2 regions of the Paenibacillus sp. FSL R5-0701 genome follow, and region 2 is predicted to be linked to the other one. Evidence: a T-box and tRNA genes for the amino acid it is inferred to sense, from the RefSeq annotation. Region 2 holds a T-box; the other holds one or more tRNA genes.
What was found. A T-box is a leader RNA that pairs with one kind of tRNA and senses whether it is charged. The one in region 2 lies ahead of ileS (isoleucine--tRNA ligase), so its partner is inferred to be a tRNA-Ile.
Positions count from the first base shown of each region.

Region 1: it has a tRNA-Ile gene. The T-box ahead of ileS (isoleucine--tRNA ligase) is inferred to sense a tRNA for this amino acid. The anticodon was not compared.

Region 1 covers NZ_CP150230.1:139,055-145,566, reverse strand. The annotation lists tRNA gene MKZ13_RS00695 (tRNA-Ser) at 20-111, opposite strand; rRNA gene MKZ13_RS00690 (23S ribosomal RNA) at 193-3,120, opposite strand; tRNA gene MKZ13_RS00685 (tRNA-Ala) at 3,327-3,402, opposite strand; tRNA gene MKZ13_RS00680 (tRNA-Ile) at 3,425-3,501, opposite strand; rRNA gene rrf (5S ribosomal RNA) at 3,538-3,654, opposite strand; rRNA gene MKZ13_RS00670 (16S ribosomal RNA) at 3,811-5,363, opposite strand; gene MKZ13_RS00665 (pro-sigmaK processing inhibitor BofA family protein) at 5,712-5,981, opposite strand; gene MKZ13_RS00660 (DUF2508 family protein) at 6,014-6,289, opposite strand; gene recR (recombination mediator RecR) at 6,470-6,512, opposite strand, start outside.
Region 2 covers NZ_CP150230.1:4,799,239-4,805,750, reverse strand. The annotation lists gene MKZ13_RS21260 (cell division protein SepF) at 1-111, shown strand, start outside; gene MKZ13_RS21255 (YggT family protein) at 140-388, shown strand; gene MKZ13_RS21250 (YlmH/Sll1252 family protein) at 588-1,370, shown strand; gene MKZ13_RS21245 (DivIVA domain-containing protein) at 1,609-2,118, shown strand; T-box leader at 2,176-2,467, shown strand; gene ileS (isoleucine--tRNA ligase) at 2,806-5,904, shown strand; gene MKZ13_RS21235 (DUF5665 domain-containing protein) at 6,070-6,429, shown strand; gene MKZ13_RS21230 (TraR/DksA C4-type zinc finger protein) at 6,461-6,512, opposite strand, start outside.

The DNA.
Region 1 (6,512 bases), 2.5 Mb from region 2:
GTCCACCTTTAGGTAAAGATGGCGGAGAGAGAGGGATTCGAACCCTCGCACCGCTTACGCAGTCTAACCCCTTAGCAGAGGGTCCCCTTATAGCCACTTGGGTATCTCTCCGAATAACAATCATCAACATCATTCAAGGATTGCTCCCTGAAAACTAGATTCGAAACGAAACATGCGAATTACAACTTGCTATTGGATAAGCCCTCGACCGATTAGTACTGGTCAGCTCCATGCATTGCTGCACTTCCACCCCCAGCCTATCTACCTCGTCGTCTTCAAGGGGTCTTACATACTGGGAAATCTCATCTTGAGGGGGGCTTCACGCTTAGATGCTTTCAGCGTTTATCCCGTCCGTACATAGCTACCCAGCGGTGCTCCTGGCGGAACAACTGGTACACCAGCGGTACGTCCATCCCGGTCCTCTCGTACTAAGGACAGCTCCTCTCAAATTTCCTACGCCCACGACAGATAGGGACCGAACTGTCTCACGACGTTCTGAACCCAGCTCGCGTACCGCTTTAATGGGCGAACAGCCCAACCCTTGGGACCTACTTCAGCCCCAGGATGCGATGAGCCGACATCGAGGTGCCAAACCTCCCCGTCGATGTGGACTCTTGGGGGAGATAAGCCTGTTATCCCCAGGGTAGCTTTTATCCGTTGAGCGATGGCCCTTCCATGCGGTACCACCGGATCACTAAGCCCGACTTTCGTCCCTGCTCGACTTGTAGGTCTCGCAGTCAAGCTCCCTTATGCCTTTGCACTCTTCGAATGATTTCCAACCATTCTGAGGGAACCTTTGGGCGCCTCCGTTACTCTTTAGGAGGCGACCGCCCCAGTCAAACTGCCCACCTGACACTGTCCCCGCACCGGATTACGGTACCAGGTTAGAACCTAGATACGATCAGGGTGGTATCCCAACGTTGCCTCCATGCAAGCTGGCGCTCACACTTCAAAGGCTCCCACCTATCCTGTACAGATCGTACCCAAATTCAATATCAAGCTGCAGTAAAGCTCCATGGGGTCTTTCCGTCTTGTCGCGGGTAACCTGCATCTTCACAGGTATTAAAATTTCACCGGATCTCTCGTTGAGACAGCGCCCAAGTCGTTACGCCATTCGTGCGGGTCAGAATTTACCTGACAAGGAATTTCGCTACCTTAGGACCGTTATAGTTACGGCCGCCGTTTACTGGGGCTTCGGTTCACAGCTTCGGGATTACTCCCTAACCACTCCCCTTAACCTTCCAGCACCGGGCAGGCGTCAGCCCGTATACTTCGCCTTACGGCTTCGCACAGACCTGTGTTTTTGCTAAACAGTCGCTTGGGCCTTTTCACTGCGGCCCCCTCGTGCTATTCACACTACCGGGGCACCCCTTCTCCCGAAGTTACGGGGTCATTTTGCCGAGTTCCTTAACGAGAGTTCTTCCGCGCGCCTTAGAATACTCTTCTCGCCTACCTGTGTCGGTTTGCGGTACGGGCACCATCACCTGGCTAGAGGCTTTTCTTGGCAGTGTGAGATCATGACCTTCGCTACTATAATTTTCGCTCCCCATCACAGCTCAGCCTTACAATGTGCGGATTTGCCTACACATCAGCCTCACTGCTTAGACGGACATCCATCAGTCCGCGTCACTACCCTACTGCGTCCCCCCATTGCTCATAACGGCTTACGGTGGTACAGGAATTTCGACCTGTTGTCCTTCGACTACGCCTTTCGGCCTCGCCTTAGGTCCCGACTTACCCTGAGCGGACGAGCCTTCCTCAGGAACCCTTAGGCTTTCGGCGGATCAGATTCTCACTGATCTTTTCGTTACTCATACCGGCATTCTCACTTGTATAATGTCCAGCGCTCCTTACGGTACACCTTCAACCCTTATACAACGCTCCCCTACCCCTGATGCAAAGCATCAAGCCATAGCTTCGGTGGTGTGTTTAGCCCCGTTACATTTTCGGCGCAGAGTCACTCGACCAGTGAGCTATTACGCACTCTTTCAATGATGGCTGCTTCTAAGCCAACATCCTGGTTGTCTGTGCAACTCCACATCCTTTCCCACTTAACACACACTTGGGGACCTTAGCTGATGGTCTGGGCTGTTTCCCTTTTGACAATGGATCTTAGCACTCACTGTCTGACTCCCGGAAGTAAGTCTATGGCATTCGGAGTTTGACTGAGCTTGGTAACCCTTGCGGGCCCCGCACCCAATCAGTGCTCTACCTCCACGACTCTGTTTTCCGAGGCTAGCCCTAAAGCTATTTCGGGGAGAACCAGCTATCTCCGAGTTCGATTGGAATTTCTCCGCTACCCCCACCTCATCCCCGCATTTTTCAACATGCGTGGGTTCGGGCCTCCAGTGCGTGTTACCGCACCTTCACCCTGGACAGGGGTAGATCACCCGGTTTCGGGTCTACGTCCACGTACTAAGTCGCCCTATTCAGACTCGCTTTCGCTGCGGCTCCGGCTCTTCACCTTAACCTTGCACGGGAACGTAACTCGCCGGTTCATTCTACAAAAGGCACGCCATCACCCCTAAAACGGGCTCTGACTTTTTGTAAGCACACGGTTTCAGGTTCTATTTCACTCCCCTTCCGGGGTGCTTTTCACCTTTCCCTCACGGTACTGCTTCACTATCGGTCGCTAGGAAGTATTTAGCCTTGGCAGATGGTCCTGCCGGATTCATACGGGGTTTCACGTGCCCCGCACTACTCGGGATCCGTCTCGGAGGGAACAGACTTTCAACTACAGGGCTTTTACCTTCTTTGGCGGGCCTTTCCAGACCTCTTCGCTTAACCGGTTCCTTTGTAACTCCATGTGAGACGTCCCACAACCCCAAAGAGCAAGCTCTCTGGTTTGGGCTTCTCCGCGTTCGCTCGCCGCTACTGACGGAATCACTATTGTTTTCTCTTCCTCAGGGTACTTAGATGTTTCAGTTCCCCTGGTATGCCTCTACACAACCTATGTATTCAGTTGTGAGTAACTGGAAATTACCCCAGCTGGGTTTCCCCATTCGGACACCCCCGGATCAAAGCTTGCTTACAGCTCCCCGAGGCAGTTTCGTTGTTCGCCACGTCCTTCATCGGCTCCTAGCGCCTAGGCATCCTCCGTGTGCTCTTAGTAGCTTAACCATTTTGTTCCGGTTTCGGCCGCTCGCTTCCCTTGTTTTGCTTGCGCAAAGCCAAAAGTCGCTCTCACCCGATACCATCACAAAAGCAATTTAACTACCTTTATACACTTGACTTGTTTGCACAAGTTCAGCTTAAAGGAATGTTCTAATTCGCGTTTGTTTCGTTTCGATATCTAGTTTTCAAAGAACAAACTTGTAAAACATTTTTGGTGGAGCCAAGCGGGATCGAACCGCTGACCTCCTGCTTGCAAGGCAGGCGCTCTCCCAGCTGAGCTATGGCCCCATATAAAGTTTAAAGGTATAGATGGTGGGCCCTGGTGGACTCGAACCACCGGCCTCACCCTTATCAGAGGTGCGCTCTAACCAACTGAGCTAAGGGCCCACATTACATATACTATTTGAACCCAAAATGGGTTACGCTTGGCGGCGTTCTACTCTCCCAGGACCCTGCGGTCCAAGTACCATTGACGCTGAAGGGCTTAACGGTCGTGTTCGGGATGGGAACGTGTGGAACCCCTTCGCTATCGCCACCAAACGTTTGAGAGTTTGAACTCTCAAAACTGAGCAACGAGTGAGTTGCTTTGCTCTTCATTTCATCCACACCGAAGTGATAGACCAAAATGAATCGCTGTTGTAGGTTCTAAGAACCTACTTATTTGAATGTTTCCACTCGGGAAACGATTCTCCATAGAAAGGAGGTGATCCAGCCGCACCTTCCGATACGGCTACCTTGTTACGACTTCACCCCAATCATCTATCCCACCTTCGGCGGCTGGCTCCTTGCGGTTACCCCACCGACTTCGGGTGTTATAAACTCTCGTGGTGTGACGGGCGGTGTGTACAAGACCCGGGAACGTATTCACCGCGGCATGCTGATCCGCGATTACTAGCAATTCCGACTTCATGCAGGCGAGTTGCAGCCTGCAATCCGAACTGAGACCGGCTTTGTTGGGATTGGCTCCATCTCGCGATTTCGCAGCCCGTTGTACCGGCCATTGTAGTACGTGTGTAGCCCAGGTCATAAGGGGCATGATGATTTGACGTCATCCCCACCTTCCTCCGGTTTGTCACCGGCAGTCTATCTAGAGTGCCCACCCGAAGTGCTGGCAACTAAATATAAGGGTTGCGCTCGTTGCGGGACTTAACCCAACATCTCACGACACGAGCTGACGACAACCATGCACCACCTGTCTCCTCTGTCCCGAAGGAAAGATACATCTCTGTACCGATCAGAGGGATGTCAAGACCTGGTAAGGTTCTTCGCGTTGCTTCGAATTAAACCACATACTCCACTGCTTGTGCGGGTCCCCGTCAATTCCTTTGAGTTTCAGTCTTGCGACCGTACTCCCCAGGCGGAGTGCTTAATGTGTTAACTTCGGCACCAAGGGTATCGAAACCCCTAACACCTAGCACTCATCGTTTACGGCGTGGACTACCAGGGTATCTAATCCTGTTTGCTCCCCACGCTTTCGCGCCTCAGCGTCAGTTACAGCCCAGAGAGTCGCCTTCGCCACTGGTGTTCCTCCACATATCTACGCATTTCACCGCTACACGTGGAATTCCACTCTCCTCTTCTGCACTCAAGTCACCCAGTTTCCAGTGCGATCCGGGGTTGAGCCCCGGGATTAAACACCAGACTTAAATGACCGCCTGCGCGCGCTTTACGCCCAATAATTCCGGACAACGCTTGCCCCCTACGTATTACCGCGGCTGCTGGCACGTAGTTAGCCGGGGCTTTCTTCTCAGGTACCGTCACCTTGAGAGCAGTTACTCTCCCAAGCGTTCTTCCCTGGCAACAGAGCTTTACGATCCGAAAACCTTCATCACTCACGCGGCATTGCTCCGTCAGGCTTTCGCCCATTGCGGAAGATTCCCTACTGCTGCCTCCCGTAGGAGTCTGGGCCGTGTCTCAGTCCCAGTGTGGCCGATCACCCTCTCAGGTCGGCTACGCATCGTCGCCTTGGTGAGCCGTTACCCCACCAACTAGCTAATGCGCCGCAGGCCCATCCCCAAGTGACAGATTGCTCCGTCTTTCCAGTTTCCTTCAGGCGAAGAAAACAATTATTCGGTATTAGCTACCGTTTCCGGTAGTTGTCCCAAACTTGAGGGCAGGTTGCCTACGTGTTACTCACCCGTCCGCCGCTAAGTATCAAGGAAGCAAGCTTCCTATCAACTCCGCTCGACTTGCATGTATTAGGCATGCCGCCAGCGTTCGTCCTGAGCCAGGATCAAACTCTCCAATAAAGTATTGAAAAGAGCGATAAGCTCATTTTGAATCTGACGAGATTAAAAATCTCATTTGTGCTCCAGTCGATTCAAGCCAAGGCTTGTCTCCAACTTTTGCGTTCATTCTGCAAGCAAAATGTTTACTCACTCGTTGTTCAGTTTTCAAAGATCAAACTCGTTTTTTCGTCACCATTTTCTCTCAGCGGCGACTTTTATAATATATCATACTTCGTTTGTTTTGGTCAAGTGTTTTTTTGAAATTCTTTTTCGAAGTTCGTAATGAACTCCTTCATTTCATCTAAAGCATCTAACCAAGCAAGCAAAGCAACGAGATATAATGTACCATATAAATATCCTGCGAGTCAACTATCCGAACAAAGAAATTTTTAACCCTAATAATAGCCCCACACCTGGCAATCCCAAAACAGTTACAGTCCCTATCGTTGCAGGGTTCAGCGGGATGTAGGTTCCTGTAATCCAGCCAGAATAATTCACGATATATATCCCTACTGCAGCCAACACCAGATGAATTCCAAATGACGTGAAAAACGATAACCCTATCCGCTTTCTGAATAAAATAACGATAAGCCCCAGTAATGATATAACCAATACACTTCCCAGTATGATACTCTTCATATGTTACACCTCCATGTTTAATGTAAACGCGTCTACATACTAATCCCCCGTTGTGATGTAACATCATCATTAGCTCTGGCTCGCTTTGCTCTTCTCAAGTGGATCTGGTACTTCCGCTCAGCTGCCTCCAATACATAAATGGCATAATCAATCTCATCCTGCCCCTGCGCATCTTCAAACTGTCTCATAGCCCGTTCCCATTCCTGCTTAGCCATCTGAATATCTGCATAGATCTGATCCGCCTCAAGTTCCTTCAACATTCTGTTGTGTTTCTCTACCGAGTTCCGTGTATTTCGCCACAAAAACATAAACTCTCCCCCTCCTGATCAGCACAGCATATTCTCATACTTATCAGGGAAAGGACAAACTTAGAACTCGGACATTCATTTTCTTCATAAAAAAAAGAGAGCCCTAAGGCTCTCTTTGCACATCGAAACTTATTTAGCATCCGAAGTTACCAAGGAAGTCCGCTGCGTAAATTGAACACACTAACGCATCTCCCTGCGCCCTTCCAACGCTTTGGAAAGGGTC
Region 2 (6,512 bases):
TCGAAAATCGGCGGAAACATTTTTCTCTGTACGCCAGATACGGTTGAAATTCAGGGATCAATTACGGAAATACTGGCTGACAGCGAGCAAGATTATAACAGAATGAGGTGAGCCGTTTTTGGAGTCGTTAGTTAATATTTTGGGTTTTGCATATCAAATTTACTTTTACATGGTCATCGTCTACATATTGATGTCATGGCTTCCCAACGCACGGGAAAGCTTTATTGGTGAATGGCTGGGCAAATTAGTGGAACCATATCTAAGTCCGTTTCGCCGATTTATACCGCCTTTGTTCGGTGTGCTGGATATTTCCCCGATTGTGGCGCTGATTGTTCTGCAACTCGCGCTTAATGGGTTGATCTCCATACTTCGGTATTTTGCATATTAGAGGTTGTTCAAAAAGTCCGCTTTTGATTACGAAGGATGCCTAGTGGCATCGTCAGCATCGAATATGGAATTCAGCCGAAATGTCCGTTGCTCACGTAGTTTTTTCTACGCTCCGCTACTCCATTTCTAGCTTTATCCCATCTTCTCGGTACTGAAAACCGGTCTTTTTGAACACGGACTATTAGGGTAGGGTGACATAGATGAGCGGTGAAATTTACGAACATTTTAGCCATGATGAGCGGGATTTTGTAGATAAAGCTTCGGATTGGGTTGAGCGGGCAGGTAAGTATCATGACATGAAGCTAACTGACTTCCTTGATCCAAGACAGGTTTTTATATTACAGACTCTTGCCAATCGCCGTAACGACGTTCAGATTCGTCTGGATGGTGGTTACGAAGCTGCTGAACGCAAGCGTGCGCTGGTTGCACCTGATTATATGTATCTGGATGATGAGGATATGGGAATGCAGGTGCTCAGTATCACGTCTGATGATCAGAAAATCTCGGAGCTGGAGCATGGGGACTATATGGGTTCCCTGCTCGGGCTTGGGATGAAACGTGGAAAGATCGGGGATATCCAAGTGCTGGAGGACGGTTGCCATACAGTGGTGGCGGCGGAAACCGGCGCTTTTTTATCGCTTCAACTGAATCAGGTGCATCGGTTACATGTGTTCACAGAGTTACTTCCTTTGGATCAGATGCGATGGTCAGAGAGTAAACTGGAGACGATGGACATTACGGTCGCTTCTCTTCGTTTGGATGGAATCTGCGCAGATGTGTATCGGCTTAGTCGCAGTAAAGTGCTGGTGCCGATCAAAGCTGGTCGCTGCCGTGTGAACTGGAAGGTTGAGGAAGATCCCTCCAAATCGCTAAAAGCGGGTGATGTCGTATCCATTCAGGGATTTGGCCGTTTCAAGGTTATGGAACAGGATGGGATGACTAAAAAAGGGCGCTGCCGAGTGAAAATCGGCAAATTTGCCTGAGTCTGTTGCAGGAAAATCCGCTTTCTTGTCGAAATGGTTATCATAAAGGTGTAGAAAATACGCGGTGTATCCGATATACATTAAGTCAAAGCTTTACATGAACGTTGGAGGATGCAATTGGATCCTGCATTCCGTATACGTTGCCAAGGTTAGGCATCAACGATACGGCCCCTTGGGTGGTACCCATATGCTGCAACCTTCTCTAAACGGGAAGGAACTTTTACAGGAGGTGGACAGCATGCCATTAACGCCGCTGGACATACACAACAAGGAATTTTCCCGACGTTTGCGCGGGTATGACGAGGATGAAGTCAATGAATTCCTGGATCAAGTCATCAAAGATTACGAAGGCGTCATTCGCGAGAACAAAGAGCTGAGCAATCAGTTGCTGTCCGTTCAGGAGAAACTGGATCATTTTTCTACAATTGAAGAGACACTTAGCAAAACGATCATCATTGCGCAGGAAGCTGCTGATGATGTGAAGGGTAATGCGAAGAAAGAAGCGCAGTTGATCGTGAAGGAAGCAGAGAAAAATGCAGACCGGATCGTGAACGAATCGCTGGGCAAATCGCGTAAAATTGCTTTGGAAGTGGAAGAACTTAAAAAGCAGGCATCGATTTATCGAGCCCGTTTCCGCACGCTTGTTGAAGCGCAGCTTGAACTGTTGACTCAGGATGGTTGGGAAGTGCTGGAGAGCCGGGAGCAGGAAGTGCGTGACCGTGAGCGGGAGATGAAAGAAATTTATTAGTCTGTCGCCTGGTTGACTTTTGTCTGCAAAGAGGCTATAACTATATTCATAATGAATAGTGATTCCATGACGGGTTCAGTACGTTATGATCTCATCCCTCAGAGAGTTGGTGGTTGGTGCAAACCAATGGATGAGTTATAGCCGAATATCTCCCGGAGAAGTGACGCTGAAGCGGTGATTATGATTGCCGTGTGTAAGCCGAACCGTAAGCCGTACGTTATAACGGCACCCTGCAGTAGTTTAGCGGGGCATAAGCGCTGTTGATGACAGAGCATACCCAGGCTTGCCTGGATGTGGTTTGTGATGAACAGAATTAGGGTGGTAACGCGAGTATAGTCTCGTCCCTTTCCAGGGATGGGGCTTTTTTGTGTTCAAAAAAGGGCGAACGTCTATGAGGCCCGAAGGACCTCAAGGAGAGAGCCGCCCGCCGGGGGAGCGAAGCGCCCGGCAACACCCGTCTCGCGGTAAGGCCATGCGGCGTTCACGCAGGGAACAGCCGCAAAATGGCCGCCACTACGCACATCCCCCCTCGCCCATAAGCGCCACCGATTCCACACCGACAACCATCTCGGGTGTCCAGAGGGCGGAGCGCCTATGGGGTCCCCCTTGGCAAGGGGGATTTAGGGGGATTGAAACGCTTTTTGTGGACGGTCCACAATCCAACCAAAGAAAGGGAAGATAATCATCATGCAACGAGTTGACGTCAAAGAGAAGGCACGTGCCAGAGAATTACGCGTGTTAGATAAATGGAAAACGGAGAACACATTCAAAAGATCCATCGAAAACCGGGAGGGCAAGCCAAACTTCGTATTTTATGAAGGGCCGCCTACAGCAAACGGTAAACCGCATATCGGTCACGTACTGGGACGCGTAATCAAGGATTTTGTTGGACGGTATAACACGATGAAGGGTTACCGTGTTGTTCGTAAAGCAGGCTGGGATACACATGGTCTGCCTGTAGAGCTGGGTGTACAGAAGAAGCTGGGTATCTCCCACAAGTGGGAAATCGAAGATTACGGCGTGGAAAAATTCATTAACGAATGTAAAGCGAGCGTATTCGAGTACGAGCAACAATGGCGTGATCTGACAGAAGGTATCGGATACTGGACGGATATGGATAACCCGTATATCACCCTTGATAACAACTACATCGAGAGTGTATGGAACATCCTGGCGACAATTCATGAGAAAGGCCTGTTGTATCGTGGTCACCGTGTGAGCCCGTATTGTCCTTCTTGTCAGACAACACTAAGTTCCCATGAAGTTGCACAAGGGTACAAAGACGTTAAAGATCTGAGTGCTACAGCGAAATTCAAACTGAATGACAGCGGAGAATTTGTACTGGCTTGGACGACAACACCTTGGACACTGCCTTCACACGTTGCACTTGCCGTGAATCCGGATATGGACTACTCCCGTGTTCGTCAAGGTGATGAAGTGTACATCATGGCAACCAATCTGGTTGAAAAAGTGATGAAAGATACCAAGGGTGAGTATGAGATCATCGGTGCACTGAAAGGTGCCGACCTGGTTGGCAAAACGTATGATCCTCCGTTCAACTACATTCAGGCTGAGAAAGCCAACATCATTCTGGGTGCAGGCTTTGTAACGGATGCAAGTGGTACGGGTATCGTACACATGGCTCCTGCCCATGGTGAAGATGACTACCGTGTATGCCGTGAGAATGGCATCAGCTTTGTGAACATGGTGGACTTGGAAGGTAAATTTGTCGCTGAAGTGACTGACTTTGCCGGACGTTTCGTGAAGGATTGTGATATTGATATCGTGCGATATCTGTCTGAGCATGGACGTTTGTTCAGCAAAGAAAAATATGAGCATAGCTATCCGTTCTGCTGGCGTTGTGATACACCGCTTCTGTACTATGCAATGGACAGCTGGTTTATCCAAACAACAGCCATCAAGGACCAATTGATTGCCAACAACAGTGAAGTGGATTGGTACCCGGGTCACGTTCGTGAAGGTCGCTTCGGGAAATTCCTCGAGGATCTGGTGGATTGGAACATCAGCCGTGATCGCTATTGGGGAACTCCGCTGAATATCTGGGTATGTGAGGAGACTGGCGAACAATTTGCTCCACACAGCATTGCAGAATTGCGTGCTCGTGCAGTAGGTGATGTGCCTGAGAATCTTGAATTGCATAAACCATATGTGGATGACGTTAAAGTCATGAGCTCTTGTGGCAAATATGAAATGAAACGTACACCGGAAGTGATCGATGTCTGGTTCGACAGCGGCTCCATGCCGTTTGCCCAGCAGCACTATCCATTTGAAAATAAAGAAGTATTCGAACAGCAGTATCCTGCTGATATGATCTGTGAAGGGATTGACCAGACACGTGGCTGGTTCTACAGCTTGCTGGCGGTTTCCACCCTTTTGACAGGCAAAGCGCCTTACAAAGCGGTTATGGCTACAGGACACGTTCTTGATGAGAACGGACAGAAGATGTCCAAATCCAAAGGTAACGTTATCGATCCTTGGGAAGTGATTGAAGAATACGGTACAGATGCATTCCGCTGGGCTTTGTTGTCTGACAGTGCACCGTGGAACAGCAAACGTTTCTCCAAAGGTATCGTAGGCGAAGCAAAATCCAAAATGGTGGATACGCTGGTCAACACCCATGCATTCCTGACGCTTTATGCTACCATTGATGGATTTGATCCACAGGAGCACCCGTTCCAACTGTCTGCACACAAGCTGGATCGCTGGATTCTGTCGAGACTGAACAGCCTGATCCTGGTTGTAGAAAAAGCGCTGTTGGTTAACGACTATCTGAACTCTTCCAAAGCGATTGAAGCATTTGTTGATGAGTTGAGTAACTGGTATATCCGTCGTTCCCGTGACCGGTTCTGGGGAAGTGGTCTGACAGAGGATAAACTGGACGCTTACCGTACATTGACTGAGGTACTGGTGACTACTGCGAAGTTGGTTGCTCCGTTTACACCGATGCTGGCAGAAGACATCTATCTGAACCTTGCAACAGGTGAGAGTGTACACATGGAAGACTATCCTGTAGCCAATGAAGCGCTGATTGATGCAGGACTGGAACAGGATATGGAGACGGCTCGCCGCGTGGTTGAACTTGCCCGTAACGTTCGTAACGAAACAGGTATCAAGACACGTCAACCGCTGTCCGAATTGATCGTTTCTCTTGATAAAGGGTTTGACCTGGCAAGTTATGAAGAAATCATCAAGGAAGAGATCAATGTAAAAGGAATCCGTACGGAGCATAATGATGCGGAATTCGTTGACTTTACATTGAAGCTGAACCTGAAAGTTGCAGGTAAGAAATACGGTAAAAACGTAGGATTCCTGCAAAACTTCTTCAAGGGAATGTCGGCCGATGAGACACGTAAAGTGGTTTCGGAGGGTATGCTGAACATCGTTTCACCGGAAGGCGAAGAGCTGCAAGTGACGAACGAAGAATTATTGGTTGATAAACAGGCCAAATCAGGTTTTGCATCAGCATCAGGTTACGGTCTGACGGTTGCGCTCAATACCGAAATCACGCCAGCATTGGAACAGGAAGGCTGGGTCCGTGAAGTGGTTCGTGCTGTGCAGGATACCCGGAAACGACTGGACCTGCCGATTGAGAAAAGAGTACGTTTGACGCTGGATGTGGATGCATCCCTTCAGGAAGCTATTCAGGCGTTTGATGATGTGTTGCGTGAAAATGTTCTCGTAACCGAAGTTACATTTGGCTCGAATGAGTCCATGGAACGTGTTGAAGCCGGAAGCAAATCGATCGGTATTTACATCGAAGCGTAATTCGGAGCATGTCCCATCCAATTAAGACAGAATATAGAGCATAAACAAACGAGCCGCAGAGGCAGGGACATATTCCCTGTATCTGGGCTCGTTTGTTTTTTAGGCAAAAAGGCAATGATTCTATAGTGCAGTCAATCTATATTGATCAAAGGAACTGACCAAAACATGAGCGAACATGACAAGCAAACCGCATCCACTTCACAACAATCAACATCAGATAATCTGAATTCCCATGACAAAATTGAAGAGTTACATACCCTGACGAACCGTCTGGCGAATGAACTGGAACGTTCACGAATAGCGCAATACACAGAATTGCTGAACAGACCATGGAAATTGATTGGACTTAACCTGTTGTCAGGAGCCGCCCGAGGTGTGGGGATCGCGATTGGGTTTACCTTTTTCGCAGCAACGATCATTTACGTTTTACAGCTACTTGGGGCGCTCAATCTTCCCATTGTTGGAGACTACATCGCTGATATTGTGCGCATTGTCCAGCGTCAGCTTGATATGAACACCTATTAAGCGATTAAAGGTGAAGGATATCAAAGTGCATTTAGTACATGTCATCCGTCTCCATATCCGGTTCTAACAGACCCTCGCCCTCA